DNA from 4 places in the Pseudoalteromonas sp. APC 3355 genome. Region 2 is predicted to be linked to each of the others. Evidence: predicted binding sites of a transcription regulator. Region 2 holds the regulator's gene; each other region holds the start of a gene.
What was found. The regulator sigma-54, encoded in region 2, starts transcription at its own class of promoters, with help from an activator protein. The targets are predictions, from matches to a motif close to GTTGGCACGNNNNTNGNNT.
Positions count from the first base shown of each region.

Region 1: a site for sigma-54 is predicted at 3,420-3,438, ahead of glnA (glutamate--ammonia ligase). Genes of this name have one in related genera too.
Region 3: a site for sigma-54 is predicted at 6,256-6,274, ahead of QMA08_RS05000 (flagellar basal body rod protein FlgF). Genes of this name have one in related genera too.
Region 4: a site for sigma-54 is predicted at 1,499-1,517, ahead of QMA08_RS15620 (CsbD family protein). Genes of this name have one in related genera too.

Region 1 is NZ_JASDDB010000010.1:119,919-127,462, forward strand. It holds gene QMA08_RS14230 (CBM9 family sugar-binding protein) at 68-796, shown strand; gene typA (translational GTPase TypA) at 1,163-2,986, opposite strand; gene glnA (glutamate--ammonia ligase) at 3,494-4,900, shown strand; gene QMA08_RS14245 (DUF4124 domain-containing protein) at 5,014-5,535, shown strand; gene glnL (nitrogen regulation protein NR(II)) at 5,618-6,688, shown strand; gene ntrC (nitrogen regulation protein NR(I)) at 6,703-7,544, shown strand, end outside.
Region 2 is NZ_JASDDB010000002.1:16,764-24,307, forward strand. It holds gene rapZ (RNase adapter RapZ) at 1-215, opposite strand, end outside; gene ptsN (PTS IIA-like nitrogen regulatory protein PtsN) at 234-686, opposite strand; gene hpf (ribosome hibernation promoting factor) at 691-978, opposite strand; gene QMA08_RS03315 (RNA polymerase factor sigma-54) at 1,005-2,504, opposite strand; gene lptB (LPS export ABC transporter ATP-binding protein) at 2,574-3,299, opposite strand; gene lptA (lipopolysaccharide transport periplasmic protein LptA) at 3,296-3,841, opposite strand; gene lptC (LPS export ABC transporter periplasmic protein LptC) at 3,831-4,385, opposite strand; gene kdsC (3-deoxy-manno-octulosonate-8-phosphatase KdsC) at 4,382-4,933, opposite strand; gene QMA08_RS03340 (KpsF/GutQ family sugar-phosphate isomerase) at 4,934-5,905, opposite strand; gene QMA08_RS03345 (calcium/sodium antiporter) at 5,909-6,877, opposite strand; gene QMA08_RS03350 (ATP-binding cassette domain-containing protein) at 7,133-7,544, shown strand, end outside.
Region 3 is NZ_JASDDB010000002.1:391,299-398,842, forward strand. It holds gene QMA08_RS04955 (flagellar protein FlgN) at 1-17, opposite strand, end outside; gene flgM (flagellar biosynthesis anti-sigma factor FlgM) at 10-330, opposite strand; gene flgA (flagellar basal body P-ring formation chaperone FlgA) at 407-1,114, opposite strand; gene QMA08_RS04970 (chemotaxis protein CheV) at 1,255-2,187, shown strand; gene QMA08_RS04975 (protein-glutamate O-methyltransferase CheR) at 2,208-3,038, shown strand; gene flgB (flagellar basal body rod protein FlgB) at 3,184-3,591, shown strand; gene flgC (flagellar basal body rod protein FlgC) at 3,597-4,028, shown strand; gene QMA08_RS04990 (flagellar hook assembly protein FlgD) at 4,042-4,722, shown strand; gene flgE (flagellar hook protein FlgE) at 4,783-6,153, shown strand; gene QMA08_RS05000 (flagellar basal body rod protein FlgF) at 6,311-7,054, shown strand; gene flgG (flagellar basal-body rod protein FlgG) at 7,076-7,544, shown strand, end outside.
Region 4 is NZ_JASDDB010000011.1:172,602-180,145, reverse strand. It holds gene hrpB (ATP-dependent helicase HrpB) at 1-1,275, opposite strand, end outside; gene QMA08_RS15620 (CsbD family protein) at 1,561-1,758, shown strand; gene QMA08_RS15615 (molybdopterin cofactor-binding domain-containing protein) at 1,822-4,083, opposite strand; gene QMA08_RS15610 ((2Fe-2S)-binding protein) at 4,080-4,577, opposite strand; gene QMA08_RS15605 (Ig-like domain-containing protein) at 4,992-7,544, opposite strand, start outside.

The DNA of each region.
Region 1 (7,544 bases), on a different contig from region 2:
CTATTCACTTAGCTGTTTTAAGATTGTTATTACATTAAGACAAATCGACAATAAAATTGAGAGATTAATGAAGAAATTAGCACTCGCCTTAAGCTTTTTGTTAAGCACCCCAGCAATGGCTATTGATGTTGAACATACATCAACTCCAATTACTGTTGATGGCGTATCAGAAAGCGCATGGGATAAAGCCGCTTGGCACGACATGCCTTATCTAATGGATGGCACACTGCCATCAAACGATGCCGACTTTAAAGGGCGTTATCGTTTATTGTGGGATCAAAACTATTTATACCTACAAGCCGATATTGTGGATGATGTTTTAATAGATACACACGCAGATCCAACCTATAAATATTGGGATGACGATGCGCTTGAAGTATTTATTGATAGCGATGCATCGGGCGGTAATCATCAATTTAATCACACCGCATTGGCGTACCATATTGGCCTTGATAACCAAGCTGCCGATTACGGACCTGATAAAAAAGCCCATTTGTACACCGACCACCTAGTCAGTAACTGGAAGCGCAACACCACCGCACCTTTTAACATTACGTGGGAAGTAGCGATAAAGCTCTACCCTAATGATTACAAAGAAGGGGCTAAAAACACCCCACTTACACTTAGCGAAAAACAAGTAATCGGCTTTATGCTAGCGTATTGCGATAACGATGGCAGTGACGTGCGCGAGCACTTTATGGGCTCACACGAAGTACAACCAGTAAATGGCGACAGAAACCGTGGTTTTATAGATGCCGACGTATTTGGCAAAATAACCCTACTTCCTAAAAAGTAAGTAGCTACCAATAAAATAATTGAACACGTATGTTGGGTTGAGCGAAGCGAAACCCAACGAAAAAAGCCCACCAACAAACGCAGCTACTTTGCATTATCGGCTGTTTCAGCTCTCTCTTTCTCTTCTCATTCCCTTCTCCTTGTGCAAAAGATCTTTAAGTAAATTATTCACAAAGAGGTTAAGAGGCGCTGCGCTTTTAGAGGTAAATATATTATGGAAATTTCATCTCAAAACAGTAGTCATATAATTTTGAACTAAATACTTTCAACTGACGACTATAGCTAACAGCTCTTATTTTCATCCACAAAAAAGCCGCTATATTTTTCAATACAGCGGCTTTTAAAATCATTATTCTAAATTAATAGATTATGACTTAGGTGCACGACCCGCACGTTTACGTTCGTTTTCTGTAAGGTGTTTCTTACGGATACGAATGTTTAGTGGAGTAACTTCAACTAGCTCGTCATCATCGATGAATTCAAGCGCTTGCTCAAGTGAGTAGTTAAGGTGCGGAGAAAGCGTTTGCGCTTCATCAGTACCAGATGCACGTACGTTAGTTAACTGCTTGCCTTTAAGGGCGTTAACTGTAAGGTCGTTATCACGGTTATGAATACCGATAACCATACCTTCGTATACTTCAACACCGTGACCGATGAATAAACGGCCGCGCTCTTGTAAGTTAAATAATGCGTTAGTAAGTGCTTTACCAGTTGCATTTGCAATCATTACGCCGTTCTTACGAACACCGATAGCGCCACCTTTATGAGGACCATAATGATCGAACGTATGGTACATAAGACCAGAACCCGAAGTAAGCGTCATGAAATCAGTTTGGAAACCAATTAAACCACGGCTTGGGATCATGAAGTCTAAACGCATACGGCCTTTGCCATCTGGAGTCATGTTAGTAAGTTCACCTTTACGTAGGCCAACTTGTTCCATAACAGAACCTTGATGCTCTTCTTGACAGTCAATAGTCACTGTTTCAAACGGTTCTTCTAGAACGCCATCTACTGTACGTAAGATAACTTCTGGACGAGAAACTGAAAGCTCGTAACCTTCACGACGCATGTTTTCGATTAAGATACCTAGGTGTAATTCACCACGACCAGAAACACGGAAGCTATCTGGGCTAGCAGTATCTTCAACGCGAAGTGCTACGTTGTGTACTAATTCTTTGTCTAAACGCTCACGGATATTACGTGACGTTACAAACTTACCTTCTTTACCACAGAAAGGTGAGTTATTTACAGAGAATGTCATTGTTACAGTTGGCTCATCAACACTTAGTGGTGGTAATGCTTCAACGTTTCCTGGGAAACAAACTGTGTCAGAAATCTTAAGCTCACCAATACCTGTTACAGTTACGATGTTACCAGCGTAAGCTCTATCAGTTTCGATACGCTCAAGACCTAGGTAGCTTTGTACTGCACCAATTTTACCATTACGTGTAGTGCCATCAGCACTGATAATAGTAACTTGTTGGTTAGGAGCAACAGAACCACGTTTAATACGACCAATACCAACTACACCAACATAAGAGTTGTAATCTAGTTGAGAAATTTGCATTTGGAAGTCACCTTCAGGATCTGCATCCGGTGGTGATACTTCTTCAACGATCATCTTGAACATAGGTTCCATGTTGTCTGATGGTTCGTCTAAATCTAGTGTTGCCCAACCGTTGATTGCTGAAGCGTAGATTACTTTAAAGTCTAACTGTTCGTCAGTCGCGCCAAGGTTGTCGAATAAATCAAAGATTTGATCCATAACCCAATCTGGACGAGCGCCTGGCTTATCAATTTTATTGATAACGACGATTGGCTTTAAGCCTTGCGCGAATGCTTTTTGCGTAACGAAACGCGTTTGCGGCATTGGACCTTCTTGAGCATCAACAAGTAATAATACTGAGTCAGCCATCGAAAGTACGCGTTCAACTTCACCACCGAAATCGGCGTGTCCCGGGGTATCTACGATATTGATATGGTAGTCATTCCAAGAAATGGCTGTGTTTTTAGCCAAAATGGTAATACCACGTTCTTTCTCAATGTCGTTTGAGTCCATCACGCGCTCTTCGTTACCGCCGCGTGTTTCTAATGTACCTGATTGCTCAAGTAGTTTGTCAACCAGAGTTGTTTTACCATGGTCAACGTGCGCGATAATCGCTATATTTCTTAACTGTTCGATGCTCATATATTTACTCAGAGAAATTAAATTCTCATTGATCCTGCAAGATCTACGCACTCATCCACGCTTTCGCGAGATGTCCCAGCATAGGATTTAAAAGGGCGCATATTATCCCTCATTAATGACATGGATGAAAGTTTATCCAATATAAATTTCAAAACTTTCTCAATACTTTTACTAAGTATCTGTTTTATATATGACAATTATATGAATTAAATTTCAAATTTTTTTTGAAAAACAGCCTTTTTGGCTATTTTGCTGATCTTTTTGGTACTCTTTTGCATTCAGGTTATGCTATTTCCGAGCGATTAAATTAGCAGCAAATTGTGCCCTGTAAATTTTGCACCAAAAAGGAAAATTTACGCACCAACATAGTGCGTTTGTACATTCCATTTTGATGCAACGATATTTTTTTAATTTATAAACAGCTAGTTATAAAAATGGCACAAAATCAGCTTAGTAAATCCCAAAGCAATTATGCAGCAATAACAAAACCCAATAGTTGGAGGACACATGTCACAATCGGTTTTAGATTTTATTAAAGAAAATGACGTTAAGTTCATTGATTTACGCTTTACTGACACTAAGGGTAAAGAACAACATGTATCTATTCCTCATCACCAAGTTGATGAAGACTTTTTTGAAGACGGTAAAATGTTTGACGGTTCTTCAATTGCAGGCTGGAAAGGCATAAACGAATCAGACATGGTATTAATGCCAGTTGCTGAATCAATCAAACTAGACCCTTTCACTGAAGAATCAACATTAATCGTACGTTGTGACGTAGTAGAGCCTTCAACGCTTCAAGGTTATGAGCGCGACCCGCGTTCTGTTGCTAAGCGTGCTGAAGATTACATGCGCTCTACAGGTATTGCAGATACAGTGTTATTTGGCCCTGAGCCAGAGTTTTTCGTATTTGACGACGTTAAATACAAATCAGATATGTCTGGTTCTATGTACAAAATTGATTCTAAGCAAGCTGCTTGGAACTCAGATAAAGAATATGCAGATGGCAACACAGGTCACCGTCCAGGTATTAAAGGCGGTTACTTCCCAGTTGCTCCTGTTGATGACTTCCAAGATTGGCGTTCAGCTACGTGTCTAGTTCTAGAAGAAATGGGCCAAGTAGTAGAAGCACATCACCACGAAGTTGCAACAGCAGGTCAAAACGAGATTGCTACTCGCTTTAATACAATGGTATTAAAAGCGGATGAAATCCAAGAAATGAAATATGTTATCCATAACATGGCTCACTTATACGGTAAAACAGCAACGTTTATGCCTAAGCCAGTTGTTGGTGATAACGGTTCTGGTATGCATTGTCACCAGTCACTTGCTAAAGATGGTGTAAACCTTTTTGCTGGTGATAAGTACGGCGGTCTTTCTGAAGATGCACTTTACTACATTGGCGGCATCATTAAGCATGCTAAAGCAATCAATGCTTTTGCAAATGCCTCTACTAACTCGTATAAACGTTTAGTACCAGGTTTTGAAGCACCAGTTATGCTTGCATACTCTGCACGTAACCGTTCTGCATCAATCCGTATCCCAGTGGTTCCATCTGAAAAAGGTCGTCGTATTGAAGTACGCTTCCCAGATCCAACAGCTAACCCATACCTTGCTTTCTCAGCAATGCTTATGGCTGGCCTTGATGGTATCAAAAACAAGATCCACCCTGGCGATGCTATGGATAAAGATTTATACGACTTACCAGCTGAAGAAGCAGCAGAAATCCCAACTGTTGCAGCATCACTTGACGAAGCACTATCTGCACTTAGCGCAGACCGTGAATTCTTAACTCAAGGTGGTGTATTCACTGATGACTTAATCGATGCTTACATCGAACTTAAATCTAAAGAAGTTGAAAAGCTTAACATGACAACTCACCCAGTTGAGTTTGAAATGTACTACAGCTGTTAATTTAGCTGTATAAAATATGTGTGTTCTCAAGCCCGCTTTGCGGGCTTTTTTAATGGTAAAATTAATCAATCTCCACTAAAGTTAAGTTACCGACAAAAATGCAGGGCTGCAGAGTGAACAACAAGATTTTATTACTATTAATTGCTTTAGGATTAAGCAATTATGGTTACGCTGGTGAAACAAAGATATACGCTTGGAAAGATAAAAATGGCGTATTAGTGTTCTCTGACACCCCTCATAAAGGTGCTAAAGAGGTAAAGCTTACCAGCCAAGATCTTAATATGCCTGCAACAAATACTGACATTTTTGACGAGCAACCCCAGCCTCGACAAGCGGGCTTTAGTATTGCCATTTCCTCACCTGATCATAACCAGACTATTCGTGAAAATACCGGCACTGTTTATGTTACTAGCCGAATAAAACCGCGCTTTGAAACTGGTTTTACTATACAACTTTTTATTGATGGCAAAGCACATGGCCCAGCCAGTGACAGTTCAACCTTTGCAATAAGAGATGTAGAACGTGGTGAGCACACACTACAATTAAAGCTTTTTAATAGTAAAAACCAAGTTATTGCTATAAGTGAGCCCTGCATATTTTTTATGCACCGAAAAGGACTAAACCTAAGTAACTAAATTGGGGCATTACTAAACGTGCAGCAGTGTATTTTACTATATAACTTGCTTGTAAATATCAACGCACTAAAATGGTGCAGCTATGATTAATAATAAAAACTTTAGCCCTGAGCTACTCGATGCTATTTGGCAAAATCAAACAACCGCTATCATGTTGCTTGATAAAAACTTTACCGTTGTCTATGCCAATACCAGTACTAGCGAACTGCTTGGCCTTGGTAACAAGCGCCTATTAGATCAGCCTTTCGACAGTCTTTTTAATTACCATTCAATCGATTTGCAGCGTATAGAACAATACTCATTAGTTGAAGGTGTAGATTGCCAGCAGCACAGAGCTGACGTGGTTTTTAGCGATTCTCGCCATGCAAAAGTAGCCGTAAGTACACGACAAATTAAGTTTGATGGCTCACTTTATATTTTATTTGAGTGGCGCCAAACTGATGACGAAATTAAGCACGACCAAGCGTCTAATCAAATGCATCAATACCAAGCAGCCCGAAATCTAATTAGAGGCTTAGCTCACGAAATTAAAAATCCTTTAGGTGGAATTCGCGGAGCGGCGCAGTTATTGCAGTATGAGGTTGATCAACAAGAAAGAGACCAATGTGCTGAACTTATCATTGAGCAAGCTGACCGATTACGCGAATTAGTAGATAGGCTTTTAGGGCCAAATCAGCTTCCGCAAAAATCGTATGGCAATATACATCAATCACTTGAATCAGTTGCACGACTAAGTACGTTAGATAATTGTTCTAACATTAGCTTGGTTAAAGATTACGACCCAAGCATTCCTGATGTATACATTGATCAAGGCAAAATTCAGCAAGTAGTATTAAACATTGTTCGAAATGCTCAGCAGGCGCTTGTAGATGGCGGTGAAATAACAATAAAAACCCGCATTAATCATCAACATCGTCGCCCAGGTAAAGCACCTAAAAAAGCCTTGTTGATCCAAATATCTGATAACGGACCAGGTATTGATCCCAGTGTACGTGAAACACTGTTCTACCCTATGATCACCAATAAAGAAGATGGCTCAGGGTTAGGACTCTCAATAGCGCAAACGCTGATAGATCAACATGATGGCTATATAGAATGTGATAGCTGGCCTGGACATACTGAATTTAATATCTATCTGCCCTTTGCAGATTAATGTTTGGAGTTTGCATGAAAACAGTTTGGCTTGTAGATGATGATGCTTCTATTCGATTTGTACTTGAAAAAGCACTAACCCGTGCAGGGTTTAACGCAGAAAGCTTTGCTAATGCGCAAGATGTATTAAGCGCATTAAAGTTTAGTCAACCTACTGTTTTAGTTTCGGACGTACGAATGCCTGGTATGGATGGCATGGCGTTGCTTGAGCTTATAGCAGAGCAAAACCCTGGGCTGCCGGTTATTATAATGACAGCCCACTCTGATTTGGACTCTGCAGTTAATGCATTTCAAAAAGGTGCTTTTGAATACCTAGCTAAGCCGTTTGATTTAAACGAAGCAGTGGCGCTAGTCGAGAGCGCATGCAGAGCAAACTCCACTAAAAAAACTAAGCGAAAGCAAGCTCCACCAAAAAGTGCCCACATTATTGGTGAAGCACCCGCTATGCAAGAAGTGTTTAGAGCGATAGGTAAACTATCGGCCTCAAGCATGAGCGTATTAATAAATGGTGAATCTGGCACAGGTAAAGAACTGGTTGCCAGTGCTTTGCACAATCATAGTCCACGTAAAGAAAATCAATTTATTGCACTTAACATGGCGGCCATTCCAAAAGAGCTTGTTGAGTCAGAGTTATTTGGCCACGAAAAAGGCGCGTTTACGGGCGCCGATAGCGTACGTAAAGGCCGCTTTGAGCAAGCCAATGGCGGTACACTATTTTTAGATGAAATTGGTGATATGCCACTTGATGTGCAAACACGTTTATTACGCGTTCTTGCCGATGGTGAGTTTTATCGCGTTGGTGGCCATCAAAGTATAAAAGTGGACGTACGCATTATTGCAGCTACGCACCAAAACCT
Region 2 (7,544 bases):
TCAAGAATATCGTTAAATTCATCTTGTTCTTTAGGGATGTTGCGCACATCAATGCTAACAGCAATTTTATCGTAGCTATCAGACACACTGCGAACTAATGAAGGTAGTAGGTTTACTGGAATATTATCAACGCAATAATAACCTAAATCTTCTACAACGCGCAAAGCAACCGACTTGCCAGAACCAGAACGGCCGCTTATGATAATTAACTCCATTTAACACCCTTTATAAAACTATGATTGATCGACAATAACTTGGTAAAGCTCAGTATCAGATTTTGCACTGCGTAACTGTTTACAAAAATCTTTGTTGTTTAGTTTATCAGCAATGGTTGCTAGAGTCTTTAAGTGCTGCTGGTTATCGCCATCTGGTACGATGAGTGCGACAAAAATATCAACAGGGCGATTATCGATTGCATCAAAGTTTATTGGAGTTTCGCTAACGAGCACTAAAGCCAAAGGCTCTTCTGCACCGCTCATTCTTCCATGAGGAATAGCAATGCCACGTCCTATACCTGTACTACCTAATTTCTCTCTGCTCATTAAAGCATTAAGAATATCTTGTTGCGGTAAATACGGAAGTTTGTCGTGAGCAAGTTCGCTAATGAACTCTAAAATTCTTTTTTTGCTATTAAAAAGGACCGCAGCTTTGCTGCAGTCCTGGCATATAAGTGAACTTAATTTCATCATATTAGTGTCGAGCAAGCTTCTCTTTGTGTTTGATTACTTGGCGATCGAGCTTGTCGATCAACGAGTCAATAGCGGCATACATATCTTGATGTTCTGTAGAGGCAAATAGCTCAGCACCGCTTACGTGTATTGTGGCTTCTGCTTTTTGATTTAATTTTTCTACATCGAGAATGACATGAACATTATTTATATGATCAGAGTGTCTTTCAAGCTTCGCAAATTTAGTATTAATATAGTCTCTTAGTGAATCGGTTAATTCTACGTGACGACCAGTTAAGTTTAGTTGCATAAGCATTACCCTCTTAGTTTAGCGTCTTAAATCAGACTTTTACGCTGATTTGACGGTGGAATAGCAAGAGATTCGCGGTATTTTGCGATTGTACGTCTTGCTACTTTAATTCCTTGCTCAGCCAATATATCCGCTATTTTGCTATCACTCAATGGTTTTGCTGAGTTTTCTGCTGCGATTAATTTTCGGATAAGCGCACGTATTGCTGTAGATGAACATTCACCACCGTTTTCAGTACTTACATGGCTTGAGAAAAAGTATTTAAGCTCAAATATACCACGGGGTGTATGCATGTACTTTTGAGTAGTTACGCGTGAAATTGTCGATTCGTGCATTTCTACCATTTCAGCGACATCATTTAAAACCATTGGTTTCATGGCTTCAGGGCCATGTTCAAAAAAGCCTTGTTGTTGCTTAACAATACAATTAGTAACTTTTAATAGCGTGTCGTTTCTACTTTCTAAGCTTTTAATAAACCATTTAGCTTCTTGTAAATGTGAGCGAATAAACTGGCTGTCGCCACTTGATTTTACAGTGCGAGACATTGCCGCGTATTGGCTATTAACACGAATTTTAGGCATGCTATCTGGGTTTAATTCAACAACCCAGCGGCCTTTAATTTTTTTAACTGACACATCAGGAATAACATACTCAGATTCTTCCCTTACAATAGTATCTGCAGGTTTTGGGTTGAGAGTATGTATTAGTGTCATTACTTCTTTAAGCTCTTCTTCTTTGAGCTTAGTTTTTTTCATTAATGTACGATAGTCGCGAGCTGCTAATAGATCAATATGCTCGGTTAAAATCATTTTCGTTTCATTAATGTAAGGTGTTTCTTTATCAAATTGATTAAGCTGAATACACAAACACTCTTGTAAACTACGTGCAGCAATACCAACAGGATCAAACAGTTGGATGCGTTTTAATACCGCTTCAATTTCATCAAGTTCAACTTCGTTATCATCTTCGTTTTCTTGATTAAAGCTTTCTAAAATTTCTTCGCAACTGAGAGTTAAAATACCTGAATCATCGACGGCTTCTACAATCGCAATAGCGATGGCTTCATCGGTAGGGCTAAATGGTGTTAGTTGTAATTGCCACATTAAATACTCATGGAGCGTTTCAGTAGAGGCGCCTTGGTATATTGATTCGTCTTCAGGCATTGGACCTGATGAGGCTGCAGGAGCGGCACTCATGTACTCATCCCAACTAACATCCATAGCCATGTCGTCACTTAGCGTGTCTTTTGCAAGTGCTTCACCAGTATCTTGTTCGTATTCGCTCGGAGCATCATCAGCAGATGCGCTAACAGTTATGTCATCGGTATCAGCTTTTTGCTCGTTTTTACCAGCAGCGTCTTCAGAATAGTCTGCCTCTTCAACCTCTAATAGTGGATTACTGTCGAGAGCTTCTTGTATTTCTTGCTGGAGATCCAATGTACTGAGTTGCAACAAACGAATAGCTTGTTGCAACTGTGGAGTCATTGTAAGTTGCTGGCCCATGCGCAGCTGTAGTGATTGCCTCATGTATCTCTAACAATCCTTTTATGTTGTTATAATTAATACTAGCAGATGCTTAAAGACATGGCGTAAATGTTACAGCCTAAATTGCTCGCCTAAGTAAACATCGCGTACTGTTTTATCATTTAATACGTGTTCTGGAGTACCTGATGCAATCAGCTCCCCATGAGAAACAATGTAGGCTTTTTCACAAACATCAAGGGTCTCTCTTACGTTATGGTCGGTAATTAATACACCAATCCCACGATTTTTAAGATGTTCTATTATTTTCTTTATATCTAATACCGAAATAGGGTCAACACCGGCAAACGGTTCATCCAGTAGTATAAATTTAGGATCTGCTGCCAGCGCTCGTGCTATTTCTACACGACGACGTTCTCCACCCGACAATGCCATACCTTGGCTATCACGAATGTGTTGTATGCTAAATTCATCTAATAAGTTATTGAGCGTGTCTTCTCTGGCTTGTTTATTTAGTTCTTTGCGCGTTTCTAAAATGGCCATTAAGTTTTGATAAACAGTCAGCTTTCTAAAAATTGATGACTCTTGCGGTAAGTAGCCTATGCCTAATCTAGCACGACTATGCATAGGTAAAAGAGTAATATCGTTATCATCAATAGATATTTTACCTTTGTCGCTAGGAACAAGCCCTACAATCATATAAAAAGTCGTTGTTTTACCAGCACCGTTAGGGCCAAGTAAGCCAACTATACTGCCAGCTTGTACTTCAAGGCCGACGTTTTTTACAACTTCACGACCTTTATAGCTTTTTGCCAATAGTTCTGCTTTTAATGTGCTCATGGTTGACCTTTATCGCCTTTTTTACTTTTTTTAGTTTCGATCGGTACTAAAATTGTGTGAACGCGGTCAGTTGAGTTTTCATCTTTTTCGGCACTGATGAGCTGCTGCTCTATGTCGTAGGTAATGCTTTTAGCATTTATTTTTTGTCCGGCTTGCGATACTTGTGCATTACCAACAAGCGTTAAAAAACGCTTAGATACATCATAACGTACTTCGTCAGCACTGGCGCTCATAGTCGTGCCGTCTGATTGCTTTTCTTCAAAGTGCGCAGGGCTACCTGTGGCAATTAATAATTGTTTATTATCACCAAGTTCATCACGTTTGTGTACTTCTAGGCGATCGGCTGTAATGCGGCGATCACCGTGAATTATCTCAACGTTTTTCTCAAAAATACCCACATTAGCTTTCAATTGACCTTCTTGCTTGTCGGCACTTATTGAAATTTGATTGGCAGCAGGTTGCGTGTTTTGCTCTGCAGCACTACTATTAAACGCTAGTATAAGTGTAGGAATTATCAGTGATTTTAATATTTTATTGGTCATAATATATGGTTCGCGTATGGTTAATTAGTTTTATCACTTCGGTTTTTAAGTCGGCCTCTAGGCCTTTACCAGTGATTTTTAAATTGGGTCCAGTGATAATGACGGGTTGCTCCGAACGCATTGTTAATAGCTTTATATCTACCTGAATATTATCAGCATTGATTTTGTCTATCATGGCGTTATCGGTTAAATTTTTGGCAACCACATTACCTTCTAAAATTAATTGTTTATCTTCGTATAATGTTGCTTCGTCTGCATTTATTTGCCACGTTTGTTGTTCGTTATATAAAGTAAAAATGGGTTTTTCGAAAAACGTGAAACCTAATTGCTGGTATAGCTCCATTTTAGCCGCAGTGACTTTGTGGCTAATTTTACCTTGCTCATCATATGCTGTCTGTTTGAGCTCAATAGCTATGTAATCAGGCTTAGCAATAACTTCTGGCTCAGCCTGAGGCACAATATTTGTTTGTGTAAAATAAGGGTACCAAAGCCAAACCATACAGCTAATGAATAAAACGCTTAATATTATGCGCGCTGCATTCATGAACTAGTGCCTTGTGTAGTCAATGCTTTACCATTTTCAAGCATGAGCAAATCGGTGAGCTCTCTCACAGCACCAAAACCACCAGGCATTTGCGTTACATAGTGTGACAAACGCTTAATAAGTGGGTGGGCATCATTTACTGCAACGGCAAAGCCTACTAACTCCATAACAGGCATGTCAGGACCGTCATCACCAATATAAGCAATTTGTTCATCGCTAAGGTTGAGTTTATCTTTTAATTCTTGATAGGCAATGAGCTTATTTTCTTGGCCTTGATAAATATGCTGTACGGTTAAGCTGCTCATACGTTGTTGTACTATCTGTGAATGACGACCAGTAATAACAGCTACTTCAAAGCCACTGTTTATAAGTGCTTTAATGCCAAAACCATCTTTTGTATTAAATGCTTTTAGCTCTTCACCTTGATTGCCAAGGTAAATACGGCCATCAGAAAATACACCATCAATATCGCATATAAGTAGTTTTACTTTTTTAGCGCGTGCTTTTGCATCATCGCTCAGCGGTTGATAGAGTTCTTCAAATTGCATTTATAACACTCCTGCTTTTAATAGGTCTTGCATATTTAATGCGCCAATAGGTTGGTTTTTCTCATTGACGACGATTAGGCCATTTATACGTTTACGTTCCATAATATTGAGCGCTTCAGCGGCTAAAATATCTTGTGTAGCTGTAGTGCATGACTTAGTCATAACAACATCTATTTGTGTTGTATGAATGTCAATTCTTTGCTCTAAAATACGACGTAAGTCACCATCGGTAAATAACCCTACGAGTTGCTGATTTTCATCAACAATGGCTGTCATACCTAACCCTTTAGCTGACATTTCTATTAGGGCATCTTTAACTGTTTGTGAAACATCAATAATAGGTGTATTTGCGCCGCTGTGCATAACATCTTTTAAAGTAAGTAATAAGCGCTTGCCTAAACTACCACCTGGGTGAGATAGCGCGAAGTCATCAGCTGTAAAGCCGCGAGCTTCTAATAATGCAACTGCCATGGCATCGCCCATCGCAAGCGTTGCAGTGGTACTTGATGTAGGGGCTAGACCCAATGAACAGGCTTCTTTTTCTACTTTAATGCACACATGTACATTAGCAAGGGCCGCCATGGTTGATTGCGTATTGCCAGTCATCGCTATCATTTTGGCACCAAGTCGTTTTAAAACCGGAATGATATTTAAAACTTCGCTGGTTTCCCCTGAATTAGAAATAAGCATAACCACGTCATTTTTAGTGATCATACCTAAATCACCATGACTTGCTTCACCAGGATGAACAAAAAACGCAGGGCTGCCAGTGCTTGCAAGGGTTGCCGCTATTTTATTGCCAATATGGCCTGATTTTCCCATGCCAATAACAATAATACGGCCTTCACAGTCGTACATTAATTGGCACGCGTTATGAAAATTTTCATCTACATATTGTGCAATATCACTAAGTGCTTGGCGTTCAACATCTAAAACGCGAAGGCCTTGTTCAATAAAGTTTAGCGTTGCCATCATTTACCCTACTTGACTAAAAATATACCCTTGGTAACCCAAAAACGCTATTAGCAATAAGCCGCCTTCTACTCTATTGATACGCTGGGTGCCTCTAAAGTTCAATGACATAATAATAAGAGCAAGTGTTGCACCAATCATAATTAATATATCTCGGCTTACTAACGATGGATCAATTGCTGAAGGATTAATAATACCTGCTAGAGGTAATACAGCTAAAATATTAAATATGTTTGAGCCAACAATATTACCTAGTGCTAAATCATCTTCATTTTTAAGTACACCTGCAACCGAGGCGGCAAGTTCAGGCAAGCTAGTACCAATGGCAATAATTGTTAAACCAATGACTAAGTCGCTTAAGCCGAAGTATTTAGCAATATCAACAGCTGAGCCGATTAAAAAATGAGAACTAACCGGCAGGAGTATCATGCCGACAATTAACCAAAATACCGCTTTTTTAGTAGGTACATCGTTTGGTACATCGTCGCAGGCTTCTGAGACAAATGGGTCATCTTGGTTTTTTGCACGCATAGATACAATAATTAACCCACCGATGAATACGATAAAGCCAACTAAAAGCGCAACACCTTCACTAAATGAAAAGTAGTTATCTGAGAACACATACCAAGTAGCTAAAGATACGAGCATAACTAATGGCATTTCACGTTTTAACGTACTAGATGAAACTGAAAGAGGGCGAAATAGAGCAGTGATACCTAACACAAGTAAAATGTTTGTAATATTAGAGCCAACAGCATTGCCAACCGCTGTGTCGGTTTTGTTAGCCAGAGCGGCAGAGGCTGAAACCATCATTTCAGGGGCTGAAGAGCCCATGGCTACAACGGTCAAACCAACAATAAGTGTAGGTACACCAAAGTTTTTAGCAAGAGCCGCAGCCCCATAAACAAACCTATCGGCACTCCAAACAAGAGCTGCAAAACCAAGAATTAAAATAACAAACGAGGTAACCATTGTGTTAAGCCAGTTATACAAAATACGGATGGCGCGAATAGTAACAAAAGCCAAGATGAAAGTATAAATAAAAGAGTAAGGTCAACTAGGTAACAATGTTGCTTTTAAACAGCTAATTTAAAAATTTAAGCCGGGGTTAAGCTGTTTTGAGCGAGTCTTATAATCCTTTTCATGGGTGTATTACAAAATCTTACGAATTGTTTTTTCCATCTTTGACAAAAAAGCTTTAAAATAGGGGCACTAGTGAACATTTTTATGGAGAGCGACTTGTCGCAATCAATAGTAGAAGTCAAGGATGTTAGCTTTTCGAGAGGCAATAGAACCATATATAAAAATATGAGTTTTAGCGTTCCTAAAGGTAAAATTACTGCGATTATGGGGCCAAGCGGAATTGGCAAAACCACTATGTTGCGTTTAATTGGTGGTCAGCTTAAACCAGATTCAGGTGATATTTTATTTGAAGGTGGCAGCATTCCTAAAATGTCTCGTAAAGAGTTATACGAAGCACGTACTAAAATGAGTATGCTTTTTCAAAGTGGTGCGTTGTTTACTGATATGTCGGTATTTGACAATATCGCGTTTCCTATAAGAGAGCACACAAAGCTAAGTGAAGACCTGATTCGATTAGTTGTGTTAATGAAATTGCAAGCGGTTGGACTACGTGGTG
Region 3 (7,544 bases), 370 kb from region 2:
CTATTATGATCAGCCATACACGTTAAACTCAAAATCAGCTAAGTTTTTAGCAAGCTTTTCACTGTCCACTTGGTATTTACCTTCAGTTATTGCTTTTTTTAGCTCAGCAACTTTATCGCTGTCAAAGCCAGGCGATTGCTGTGCTTTATCTTGAAGCGTTTTTAATTGCTGCGCTTGCGGCGTTAAACTTACAGAATCACTTGCAGCTTTAGGCGAAGGGGCCTGAGCAGCTTGTGTATTTGCGTTATCTTTTTTTAAATCAACTTGTTGCTGCTTTGCATTTGTTAACGCATTAGCTTGTTGATTACTGCCATTAACTTGATTAACCATAATAATAAACCCGTATATTACCCAACTTATGCCATGTTATCGGCATATACGTAGGATACTTTAGTATAAATCTAAATTAAATATTCACCTGAACAGACTCTACACCATCTACTCGCGCATTTAAAACTTTACCTGATTTTTTGTTTTTTATTTGTATCTGTTCGCCCAAAGTACCGTCTTCTAAAGCAATACCTGTGGTTTTAATTCTAAGACCCCTCAGGTTTGCGTAAATATTAACAGAGTCACCTTTACACACCATGCAAATTTGGTTTAGTAATACTGGCATACCACTTCTAATATTTCGTTTACTTCTACTACCTATTAGCATTGTGGGATCATCTAAGTACTGTATTCGTACAAAGTGAGTTGGTTTCATTTCAATACTTAAATGCGATTTAGTTATTACTTCACCGCGGGTTAAATTAGCAGTGGCAACAACAACTGGAGCCATTTCAACAACTCTTACATGAACGTATTGAGCCCACGTTTGCGCATCATTGCACTTAGCTTGTAAGGTTACTTGGCGGTTAAATGGTGGCTCATCGGATGTTGATAATTCAAGCTCTGTATTACAGACACGATCAGGAATGCGACTGTCTAAAGGCAGAGCACTTAATTCAGTATTAGTATTTTGTAATGTACCAATTTGCTTAGCTATGTAAGCAACGGCCATGTCTTGTAATAAATCTTTACTAAACACTTTAGCTTGCAAAGGGAATACAAAGCACAAGCTAGTAACAAAATAAAAAACACTGTATCTTCTGATTTTTTTTAACAAACTCATAATGTTTCGACTATGCTTATGGTTTCAAACAGGGTATAAATATTTTGCGTCAAAAAGTAGACGCACCCGCGATGTTATGTAGCTTTATAAATAGAAAGCAATTATCGTTCCGTATTATTTGTTTTCTTTAGGAGATTTGAATGGCAGGCATTTTAGACTCAGTAAACCAACGCACACAGTTGGTTGGGCAGAACCGCCTAGAATTACTTTTATTTAAGCTCAGAGGGCGTCAGCGTTTTGGTATTAATGTATTTAAAGTGAGAGAAGTGCTGCAATGCCCTCCACTAACAAGCATGCCAAAATCTAATCCGTATATTCGTGGTGTTGCACATATTCGTGGTCAAACCATTTCGGTTATTGATTTATCAATGGCTGTAGGTGGGCGCCCAATCGACAACATTAAAGACAGCTTTATAATCATTGCTGAATACAATCGCTCTGTGCAAGGGTTTTTAGTGGGCGGAGTTGAACGTATTGTAAATATGAATTGGGAAAAAATAATGCCACCGCCATCAGGCGCCGGACGTTATTCATATTTAACAGCAGTGACCGAAATCGAAAATGAATTAGTCGAGATTCTCGATGTAGAAAAAATTCTCAACGAAATTTGCCCAGTAAACACAGAAGTAAGTGCTGAAGTTGCACAAAGTGGCGATATTCAAAGAGATTTAGGCGAACGTATCGTATTTATTGCAGATGACTCTGCTGTTGCGCGTAATCAAGTTAAACGTGCCTTAGAGCCGCTAGGTGTTCAAACAGAGCTTGCTAAAAATGGTAAGGAAGCTTTAATTAGGCTTAAAGAAATAGCAGAGCTTGATTGTAAAAATGATATTACAGAGCGAGTAGCATTACTTATCTCAGACGTTGAAATGCCAGAAATGGACGGCTATACCTTAACAGCTGAAATAAAAGCAGATCCCAAACTTGCACCTTTGCATGTTATTTTGCATACCTCTTTGAGTGGTGTTTTTAACCAAGCGATGATTGAAAAAGTAGGGGCAGATGACTTTATTGCTAAATTTAACCCAGATGAATTAGCAACAGCGGTTAAAAAGTGGGTTCATTGTGATTAACAAAAATAGGTGCTACTAACTTGAATAATAAAGATTTGCAGCAAAGTGAATACGACCAGTTTCGTTCGTTTTTAGAGCAGCAATGCGGCATTGTTTTAGGTGAAAATAAACAGTATTTAGTTAAAAGCCGACTTGCTCCGTTAATGACTCGATTTAATGTGGGATCTTTATCGGAATTGGTTAGTAAAACTCTCGGGCCTCATGAGCGGCAATTAAGAGCCGCTGTGGTTGATGCAATGACCACCAACGAAACTTTGTGGTTTAGAGATCAATACCCATTTGAGTTACTCCAAAACAAGCTTTTCCCTGAATTTAAAGATTTAAGAAGACCTTTAAAAATTTGGTCTGCTGCCAGCTCGTCAGGCCAAGAACCTTACTCAATAGCTATGTCGGTTGCTGAATTTAATGCTAAGCAACCAGGTGTGCTTCGTATGGGGGCACAAATTATCGGTACCGACATATCTAATACCATGCTTGATATGTGTAAAAATGCAGAGTATGACGCGCTGGCACTCGCCAGAGGGTTATCTGCAGAGCGTCGTAAAAAGTTTTTTAAAGACAGCGGCAACGGTATGGCACAAGTAAACGATACAATAAAAAAACAAGTTAGTTTTAGGCATTTAAATCTGCTTGATTCTTACGCGTTAATGGGCAAGTTTGATATTATTTTTTGCCGAAATGTACTAATTTATTTTGCGCCTGAAATAAAAGCTAAAATTATTAACCAGTTTGCACAAGCGTTAAATCCAAACGGTTACCTATTTTTAGGCGCGTCAGAGTCCCTAACTGGCCTAAGTACTGAATTTGATATGGTTAGGTGCAACCCTGGTATTATTTACCAAAAGAAGTAATTAAGCTAACTCCCTTCCCTAAAACGACGCACCTAGCGTCGTTTTTCTATTTAGATACATAGCCTTATAAAAATATAGCATGCCCTAATATTAATGGCTTATTTTTTGCTTTATTAATGGGTAAGTCAATTTTTTGGAGAAGGTTATGGCTATCAGTTTTGATAAAGCATTAGGTGTGCATCCGCAAGCCATGTTGATCCGTTCACAGCGAGCAGAATTAATTGCAACTAATATAGCTAACGCTGATACGCCTGGCTATAAAGCAAAAGATATTGATTTTGCCTCTGCTTTAAAAGCGGCAAGGTCAACCCAGCAAAGCGGCAATACTATGGTAAGAACTAATGATAAACACATTGGTGGAGGTACTCATAGTATGGGCAGTTCAGAATCATTTCGTTTGCCAAATCAATCAGATACTGGTGATGGTAACTCGGTTGATATACAAGTGGAACGAAACTTGTATACACAGAATGCTATGGAGTATCAGGCCAGCTTGCAATTTTTAAGCGGCAAATTTAAAGGCCTGAATAAAGCTCTCGGTAGTCAAGGATAAAAATTATGAGTTTATATAATGTTTTCGATATTGCAGGTTCGGGTATGAGCGCACAAAACGTTCGCTTAAATACTACAGCTAGTAATATTTCTAATGCTAACACCATTAGTTCATCTCAAGACAAAACGTACCGAGCGCGCCAACCTGTATTTGCGGCTGAGCTAACAAAGGCTTCAGCATCAGTAAGTAACCAGCAGGGCTCCGCAGTTGGTGTTAAAGTTTTGGGCATTGTTGAAAGCGATGCACCATTACAAATTGAATATAACCCAAACCATCCAAGTGCGGATGAAAATGGCTATATCTATAAACCCAACGTTAATGTTGTAGAGGAGATGGCAAATATGATTTCTGCCTCTCGTTCTTACCAAACAAACGTGCAAGTTGCTGATGCAGCTAAGCAAATGCTAAGTAAAACACTGTTGCTAGGGCAGCGGTAACCGAGGGTAGGTTATGAGTAACGATATTAGTACATCTTCATCCTATTTAGACTCTATACGCTGGCAAGAGCAACAAGTTGCTACCAGTGATAATGAGAGTGATGCGTTAACACAAGAAGACTTTTTCTCTTTGTTAACTCAGCAATTATCGTATCAGGATCCCAGTAACCCTGCGGATAATGACCAAATGATTGCTCAAATGACGAGCTTTACGATGGCGCAAGGGATTACAGATTTAAATACTAACTTTGAATCTTTAGCCTCTTCAATGACATCTAATTCAGCACTGCAAGCATCTACACTTGTAGGCAAACAAGCTTTACTAGAGTCAAACACCCTGGATTTAAATGAAACAGGTGATGCCAGAGGCTCTGCAGTGGCAGAAGAAGCCGTTGATAACTTAAAAATTAAAGTTACTGATGCATCAGGTCAGCTAGTAAGAACTATTGATATGGGTTCTCAGCCAGCAGGTGCGGTACGTTTTGCGTGGGATGGCAAAAATGAAGCTGGTGAGCGTTTACCTGAAGGTGAATACTCAGTAACCGCCGAAGGAAGTACTGACGGTGAATTTTCAAGCTTACCCATTGCTACGTTCAAGAACATTGAAAGCGTTAATATTAATGGCTCAAGTGGCATTATTATTAACACTAAAGAAGGTGCGGTTAGGCTGACAGACGTCGCAGAAATCGCGTAATAAATTTTAATTATACTTCGCCTGTCAGCAGGCTAAATATTAACAGGTTAGAGGTGAATTATGAGCTTCAATATTGCATTAACTGGCTTAGCTGCCGCACAAAAAGATTTAGACGTAACTGCAAATAATATTGCAAACGTTAATACTACAGGTTTTAAAGAGTCACGCGCTGAGTTTGCCGATGTTTACGCATCGTCAGTATTTAGCTCTGGTAAGACTAAAAATGGTGACGGTGTGCAAACAACCATGGTTGCGCAGCAGTTTCATCAAGGCTCACTACAATTTACAAATAACTCACTTGATTTAGCAATCACTGGTGAAGGTTATTTTGCGATGACAGACGATTTATCTTCGCAAGATTTAACATATACACGTGCGGGTGCATTTAAGCTTAACCAAGATAACTTTATGGTTGACGCAAAAGGTAACTTTTTACAAGCATTCCCTGTTGACTCATCTACAGGTGATACAACGTCGGTAAGTTTGAGCACAACTGATCCAATTCAAATCCCTGATTCGTCTGGTTCACCTCGCGCAACAGAAAATGTATTTTTGTCGTTTAACTTAGATGCAACAGCAGATGCTCCGGGTATTGCTTTTGACCCAACATCTAGTGGTACTTATAACTCATCTACGTCAACAACGGTATATGATTCACTAGGTGAACCACACATTTTACAATACTTTTTTGCTAAAGAAGATGATGCCGCAGCAGGTGGTACAGATAACAGTTGGGAAGTATACGCAACACTCGATGGCAAAGTAGTTGATGCCACAACTGGTGGAGAACAAACAACGACACCTTATACACCACTGACCACCCTAGGTTTTAACTCAAGTGGTTTACCATCAACAACAGGCGGTGTAGCAAATACAAATACAACTACTTTTGATGAAATACTACTACCAGCGGGTTCTGGTACTGGCTTATCAACATTACTAGACAATGGTGCAACTTTCCCAGGTACTGGTATTGAGCTTAACTGGCGCGATGAAAACAACACAGCTGGACGTATCCCAACTCAGTATTCAAGTGGTTTTGAAGTAAAAGCACTCGATCAAGATGGCTCAACAGTAGGTCGTTTAGCCGGAATTGATATAGGAACAGACGGTAAAATTGTCGCTTCTTACAGTAATGGTGACTCAACATTCCTAGGCCAAGTGGCTATGGTACGTTTTCCAAATTCACAAGGGTTATCACAAGTGGGTGATACAAGCTGGAAGCAAAGTATTGATTCAGGTGAACCTGTAGCGGGTGAAGCCGGTTCGGGTACGTTTGGTGGAATTAACTCATCAGCGCTTGAGCAATCAAATACTAATCTTACAAACGAGCTTGTAGACTTAATTACTGCACAGCGTAATTACCAAGCAAACTCACGTGCGCTTGAAGTTAACTCAACTATTCAGCAAAGTATTTTGCAGATTCGATAAGCTAAACCCCATTAAATATATTAGGCTGCATTTTTGCAGCCTTTTTTATAAGTCCTCTTTGTAAGCCCTTCTAAATACCTCTCAATGTTGCGTCAAATTTAATCTGGCACCTATTTTGCATTTATAAGTTCAGAGATTTTTTATGTGAGTCGATACTATGGACAAAATGGTCTACATTGCGGCCTCTGGCGCTAAGCAAAGCCTACAAGGGCTTGCGCTTAAAGCCAATAATTTGGCGAATGCAAATACAACAGGATTTAAAGCTGACTTTGCCCAGGCGCGTTCTATGCAAGCGTTTGGCGAAGGTTTGCCTACACGTGTATTTTCAATGCAAGAGCGTCCGGGTTCAAACATGGTATCGGGTGGCATTGTTCAAACCGGGCGAGACTTAGATATCGCAATGAGCGATAACGCATGGCTTGCTGTGCAAGATGCCTCCGGTAATGAAGCTTACACAAAAGTGGGTACGTTAAACATTACAGCTCAAGGTATGCTCGTAACCAGCCATGGTCGTCAAGTTATTGGCGAAGGGGGACCTGTTATTTTACCCGTCCCAGTCGAAAAAATAGGGTTTAGCCAAGATGGCGCTATTCAAGTTCGACCACAAGGCGCTCCTGCTAACTTTTTAGAAGAAATCGACACGCTTAGAGTTGTTGAAGCAAATAGCTCACAGCTCGAAAAAGGTAACGACGGTTTATTTAGACCAAAAGCAAATGTAACAGTAGATACCTCTGCCAATGTAAAAGTTTTAAGTGGTTCGCTTGAAATGTCGAATGTGAATCCGGTTCACGAAATGGTCGACATGATAAGCCACCAGCGCCAATTTGAATTACAAGTGAAATTAATGAAAACAGCTGAAGAAATTGACGAGCGTCAAGATCAGTTATTACGCATAGTTTAACTTTAAAGTGAGGACACGATTATGAATCCAGCATTGTGGATCAGTAAAACGGGGCTAGACGCTCAACAAACCGATATATCGGTTATCTCAAATAATTTAGCGAATGCCAGTACCGTAGGTTACAAAAAAAGCCGCGCTATATTTGAAGATTTACTTTATCAAAATATTAATCAACCGGGTGGTCGTTCATCGCAAGATACCGAAATGCCGTCGGGCTTAATGTTAGGTGCGGGTGCTAAAGTTGTAGCTAACCAAAAAGAGTTTACGCAAGGCAACATGTTGACCACCGAAAACTCACTAGATTGGATGATTTCTGGCGAAGGTTTTTTTGAAGTACTGCAACCAGATGGCAATATTGCTTACTCGCGCAATGGTCAGTTTACTACTGATGGCGATGGACGAATTGTAACATCGGGCGCAGGTTACGTTATTCAGCCAGAAATGAATGTACCAGATGACGCGCAATCAATTACGGTTTCCCAAGACGGCG
Region 4 (7,544 bases), on a different contig from region 2:
AAGTATTTGTGCTTTTAATAGCATATGCGCCAAACGAATATCAGCACCAAAACCTAACATTTTACTGCCAAGCGGTGTGAGCTTACCTTTGCTATCAATAGCTTCAAGCATATTAAGCAGGTTACTTGCTTGTTCGCATTGCTGCTCAGTGGGCTTATCGAGCAAGGTTAGCTCATCAATACTGGCTCCCCACTGCTTTGCCTCAAGCATAAGCTGGCTTATGTCTGATGTGAGTATTTCGGGATTGTCGTGGCTATTACGTCGCTCAAAGGTTTGCTTTGAGCCAATTCGATAAACAATGCCCGGCTCTATACGTCCTGCACGCCCTGCACGCTGCACAGCAGATGAGCGCGATATACTTTGTGTTGTGAGCTCTGTAACCCCTGTTTTTAAATTAAAGGTGGCTGCACGGCGCTTGCCGCTGTCAATTACAATGCGTATGCCTTCAATAGTTAAACTGGTTTCGGCTACATTGGTGGTTAGCACTACTTTGCGCATGCCGTTTGGTGCAGGAGCAATAGCAGCTTGCTGATTAGCTTTATCTTGCTCGCCAAATAGCGTTGCAACTTGGCAGTTACTTGGTAAATCGCTCAGTGCTTGTTGCACGCGTAGTATCTCAAACTGCCCAGGTAAAAACACCAATACGCTACCTGTTTGCTCATTAAGTGCTTGTTTTATTATGTTAGGAATTGCATCAAGCCAGCGGCTTTCATCTTTTATGGGTATGTATATTTCGTCTATTGGGTAGCTGCGACCGCTTGATTGAATTACAGGGCAGTCAAAAAACGCTGTATAACGCTCAGTATCAAGAGTTGCCGACATAAGCATAATGGTTAAATCTTCACGCAGCGCACTTTGGGTCTCGAGCGCAAAGGCAAGTGAGGTATCGGCTGCAATTGAACGCTCATGAAATTCATCAAATATCAGTAAATCAATATCGCTTAATTCGGGGTCGTTTTGCAACATGCGCGTTAACATGCCTTCGGTGACTATTTCGAGGCGCGTATTAGCGCTTACTTTACTCTCGCCCCTAATCCGCAAGCCCACACTTTGCCCAACACTCTCGTTTTGGCACTTTGCTAAATAACTGGCAATATTACGTGCAGCTAAACGGCGAGGCTCTAGCATTACAATACGTTTAAAATGCCCATCGCGCATTAGTTGCAGCGGCAACCACGTAGACTTACCCGCACCAGGCGGCGCTTGTAATAACGTAATAGGATTACTTTGTAATGTAGTAACGAGTTGTTGATATATGTCTTGAACCGGCAGCACAGCTATTTACCCAAAATTGCTTTGTGTGCATTGTAACAAAAACCAAAAATAAACGCGCCGCTAAAGCTGTGTGGTTATAAAGGATTTAATTAAGGGTTACATAATCAGAAATAATTACAGACTGCTCTGTACATTTTTTAAGGATGTGCTCACAGCATTAATTATTACTGCCTCAATAAAAACATAACACACTGATTATTAATATAAAATAAAGATTTAACTTGTTGGTACACGCTTTGCTCCTTTTATACTGAACGTTAATTAAATCTAAGTAAGGAGAAACTTATGAACAGCGATCGTATGAAAGGTAATTGGAACGAACTTAAAGGTAAGGCTCAACAAAAATGGGGCGATCTTACTGACGACGATTTAGACAAAATTGAAGGTAGCCGTACAGAGCTAGTGGGTAAAATCCAGCAGCAGTATGGTAAATCTAAAGAAGAAGCAGAGCGTGAAGTTGATGAGTTTGAAAAAACTCACTAATCGCTAACTTCTAAAAAAAACCGCCATTTGGCGGTTTTTTTGTTTAAGCTGTAGGTTATTTAGTTACGCTTTTAATTGGTTACCAATCGGTAACTGTCTAATACGCTTTCCGCACGCGGCAAAAATAGCATTACATAATGCTGGCGCATAAACCGGTGTAGATGGCTCGCCTACCCCCGCTGGAGGTGCGTCACTTTGTACTATTTCAACGTCAACTTCAAGAGGTGAGTCACTCATACGCGGTACGCGATAATCATGAAAGTTACTTTGCTGCACGCGGCCTTTATCAAAGGTAATACCATCGCTGATTGCAGTTGTAATCCCGTAAATAGAACCACCTTGGGTTTGGTTTTTAACGGTGTCGGTGTTTACAACCGTACCCGCATCAATGGCAACCCACGATTTAATTACTTTTAAATCGCCAGCATCTGATACTTCTACTTCAACTACCGTAGCTACGTAAGTTAAAAAGCTTCTGTGTGCTGCTATGCCTAAACCTCGACCTTTAGGAAGCTCTCGCCCCCATTTACTCATGTCAGCTACTTTTTCAATAACATGGCGCAGTCTGCCAATATCTAAAGGATAAACCGCTTTATCACCACCGTAATTATCGTATGTGGCATTTTGCTCAGTTACATCCACAATACGACTTGGACCTATCGTGTCTAGTAAATAGTCTTTTTGGTCGCGACCGGCTTTGTGTGCTGCTTCGCCAATAAATGACTGAATAGCAAAGGCATGAAAAATATTTGATACAGAACGCATCCAACCAATTCGTGCTTTGGCTTGCGCATCACCGTTTTCTAACTTCATGTTAGGTGTGTTAATTGGGTTGTCGGTAAACCCTAAGCGCAGTTCAAAGCTTCCTGGCGTAGTCGCCCCTTCTGAAAAGGTAGAGGTAATTGGTGAAAACGCGGTGCGGTGTAAATAAGATTCTATAGCGCCATTTTTATCTAGCGATGCTTCAATGTGCTGAGCCGAAACTGCATGGTAAAAACCATGTTGTATGTCGTCTTCACGCGTCCATTGTACACGAATAGGCTTGCCTACTTTCATTGAAAGGTAAGCTGCTTCTGCTGAAAAGTCAGGTTTTGACTTACGCCCAAAACCGCCTCCTAACATGGTAACGTGAACATTAATTTTGCTCTCATCCATGCCAAGCATTGCCGCCACTGTTTTCATATCGGCTTGTGGATTTTGCGTAGCAGCCCATATATCAACACTGTCTTTGTTGTACATAGCTGTTGCACAAGGCGGCTCCATTGGGGCTTGAGCAAGATGCGGCGCGTAATAATCAGCTACCAATTTATTGCTCGATTTAGCCAACACGCCCATCGCATCGCCTTTATCACGTATGTTTGCCTGTGGAGTTTGTACTGTTTTTAGTAATGACTTTTTAAATTCTTTTGAATTGTAATCGCCATTTTTGCCATCATCCCACACTACTTTTAATGCCTTACGCCCTTGCCATGCAGCCCATGTGTTTTTAGCTATAATCGCAATACCGCCTTTTGGCTGAAACTGCGGCGCGCCTTTTGGTGCAGGTATTTCAATAACATCTACAACGCCGTTTATCGCTTTTGTAGCACTGGCATCAAATGACTTAATAACACCGCCTACTACCGGCGGGCGTTCAATTATAGCCACCAGCGCTTGTGGTTCGCGTACATCGGCTGCAAATATAGCTTTGCCTGTTACTAAATCGGCTAAATCTATGTGCGCCATGCCAGTATTAATGTAGCGCCATTCTTTGCGTGTTTTAAGTGTTAGTTTGTCAGCTTCTGGTGGCGTTATTGTAAGCGCTAAGTCGATTAAATCTTTATAAGTAAGCGATTTACCTGAGCTGTGTGTAACAACGTGTTGATTGGCTGTACAGGTCTGCGGGTCAACTTTCCAATACTTAGCGGCAGCGTGCTGCATCATGTAACGCACACTTGCGCCCATTTCACGCAGGCGTTGCATGTTGTAGCGAATACTGCGCGAGCCATCGGTATTTTGATCGCCATATTTAGGGTCGCCCTTACCCTGAATAACAATAACCTTATCCCACGCGGCTTCCATTTCATCGGCAACTATTTGTGCAATCGCGGTGCGAATTTGCTGACCCATTTCAGAACGATGGCAGGTTATTTCAACCATGCCGTCTGGGCGCAGTGCAATAAATAAGTTTGCGCGCTTTGCTTGCTCAGATGGCTGCTCTAACACACCCGCAATCGCTCTTGGCGCACTGCCTACAAAATAAGTACCAAGTACCAATGCACCTATTGCGCTAGTTTTTAAAAACTTACGGCGGTTTAAATCAAAGTATTTGTTATCTTGGTTCATACTTCTTCCCCTTGTTCATTTGGGTCAAAATATTGAACACTCGCCATTGTTTTAGCAGCTGATTTAATTGCTTTATGAATACGCGGGTATGTACCACAACGGCAAATATTTCCCGACATATTACTTACTATTTCATCGTCGGTAGGGGTTGGGTTTGCAGCTAATAAGCTTGCAGCTTGCATCATTTGACCGCACTGGCAAAAACCACACTGCGGTACTTTATGCTCAACCCATGCTTGTTGCACGGGATGGTCGCCCTGCTCGCTTAACCCTTCAATTGTCGTAATTGAACGCCCTGCTGCTGCCGCTACAGGTAATACACACGAGCGCTGAGCTACCCCATCAATATGCACGGTACACGCACCGCACTGTGCCATACCACAGCCAAATTTAGGCCCAGTTAAATTCAATTCGTCTCGGAGATACCATAATACTGGCGTTGACGGATCGCCAGAAAACTCATGTTTATTACCATTAATGGTAAGCGTGATCATACTAAACTCCTTGGCAAAGCGCTTTACAGGAGGGTTCCTTGTTGCGCGAGAACTATTTTTAATTACTTACTATTTTATACTTACTACTTTTAGCCTACCACTTAGATCTGTTTTATAAAAATACTAATTATTAGAACGTTTAAACCACATTGAAATTATTAACGTCTGATTATTAGTATTGTGACTAGGGACTGCAGACCTTTTAGATTGAAACTCACTCAATCTAGGGCAGATTTAATCGCGACGGGAGGCTTGTAAACACCAAAGCGTAAATTGCCCCTACGCAGAACCCATAGGGCATTGCATGTTAAACCTCGAAAGATAAACAGCCCTAAATGAAAGTTTAAAAAGACTATTAATAAATAAAAAACCGCCATTTGGCGGTTTTAGATAGTGTAAATAAGCTTTTAACTATTAATTAAAACGGCGTCTACCAAATAAAACCACTGATAGCAGCGTAAGTAAGTAATAAATACTGCCACCTGAGCTAGAGCCTGAATCAGATGAAGGAGTCGCTAGCGCAGCAGCTTGCTTACCTTCAACGTTTATAGTCACAGTTTGAACTGCAGAACTATCAAATTTATCTTTAGCTACATAGCTAAACGTTACTACATGATCGGATTCGCTCGTAGGAGTTAGTTTAAACAATCCAGTATCAGGCTCAAATGTTAAAGTTCCTGAGTTTGGCTCTGTTACCACTTCAAATTCAAGTGTATCGTTGTCGCTATCTAATGCTGAAAAGCGACCATTCACTTCACTCTTATAAGAGGTGTTATATGTTACATTTTCAGCTTGTGGGGCTGTATTTGTAAGTTCAATAACAACATTATGAAGCTCTGATTCAACTAAAGAATCTTTCACTGTAAAGCTAACTGATACTGGCTCAACCGAGTCACCACTTGGTGAAAAGGTCACGCTACCTAAAGCAGAGTCCATTAACTGAATTTGCCCATGAGCAGGCGAATTTTTAATTTGAAATACTAATGGCTCTGCGTCTTCATCCACACCTTCTAAATTAAAGTTAAGCGGTGTATTCCAATGAGTTTGCAGTGTCATATTATTTGCTGTTGGTGCTGTATTTTTTAGCTCTAACGTTAAGCTTGATAACGCTGAACGTGAACGATCTTTTACTGTGTAGTAACTAAGCTCGTCAATGCCTACAGCGCCCGATGGTATATAAGTTAATAGACCCGTCTGTCTGTCGGTAAACTCGACCCTACCCAGAGTTGGTCTCTTATTTAAAACTACATAATCAATATCATCTGATACAGGTAAGTCTATTTGTATGCTTTTTAAAACATGATCAGAGTAGCTTACAGCTTCAGGTTTAGCTAAAGGCTCAGCAACTTGATTAGAAAACACCTCCAATGACTGACCTGCCAACAAGGTATAATCAACATTATTATACGTAGAAGTTGCTAACCAACTGTCATTATTCTTACGCTTAGCAGTGTATGAAACCACATTGTTATCTAGGTTATATTCACCAAACTGATCAGAACACGAATACTGCACAAACCCAGCTCTTACAGACACAATGTTATTTAAAGTGTTTTGGCACACTTCACTAATTAATGTTGTCTGCCCATTTAAAGCCACTTTGTAAAGTGAGCCGTTATAGGTAGATGCAACTAAAGTTTCTTCTCCATTAATAACAGTGTTAACCAAACCGTTAAAGCTTTGCTCCAAAGCAACTTTAGATATAGTGTTTTCAGAGTAGTCATAACTAATGAGGTAATCACTAACGAGACCAACCACATCTATATTTTCGTTATCAAGAAAGCTTCCAGTTACTATTGAACTCATACCGCCCCAATAAAATCCTAAGCGAGGCGATGTTTTTAATAACTCTCCAGTTTGCCCATTTAATACTTTAAAAAAGGTACCTTCACTTCCTGTATGCTCAGCGCCATTACCTACTATTATTTCTAACTTGCCATCATTATTAATATCTAACGTTGTTAAGGTACTAATGTAGTCTCCGCCGCCTAGATATGTTTGAAATAGCTCTTCACCCGTTTCAGGTGAAAACACCTGTACATTCGCATTGTATATAGCAGAGCTGCCGGCAATAATATAATTCTTACCATCATTAAACAGCTGAGCAGTAGTAACTAAATTGTTATTATCCCAATCGTTATTAACGCTTATATTTGTAAGTATTTTTTCATTAGTTTGTGTATCTATTATGTGCAAAGCGTTACTGTCACGCTCGGAATAAAGTATATCTAAGCTACCGTTATTATTAATATCAGCAAGTGCTAACGCTTTATTTGAGTAGTACTTAATGCCTTTAGCCCACTGCTGGGCTTTATCATCCGTGTTGTGAATATAAAAACCATCTTCACCTGATGAAGAATAGCCTGAGCCCCAAGCAATATTTTGTTTGCCATCGCCGTTAAGGTCATCTACAACAATGCCCGACACACCATGCTCTGGATTATTAATACTCCAAAACTCAACGCCTGTTGTGAGTGAAAGCGCGTATAAGCTCCCCCACTGACCATCGCCGTAAACTAAATCGTCGGTACCATCATTATCGATGTCTGCAACTATTACTTTATCAATATCTAAGTCGCTTTGGGCTGTCCATAAAATGCTTTCAGTGCTTGGGCTTAGCATTTCTATGCTGTACCAACTTTGCCCATTAATCACTTCATCTAAGCCGTCGTTATTAATATCAACAGTAATTAAATGCTCGCCATTAATACTTACACTAAGTTGTTTATGCAGTACAAGTTCTGAATTTTCAAACCTATAAACCGCACCATCACTAAATAAAACTTCTTTTGCATTGGCCTCAGTAAACGAGCCTGTCACAAAATTTTGTGGTACGTTTTCAAGTACCGCAATTTCAGATAAATCGAGCGAGTTAAGAACAAAAAGCTTACTACTTTGATAAACAAAAAGCTCATCTTGGCCATCGCTGTTTATATCAAACTTATCTGCTGCTCTTGGGTAATAAAA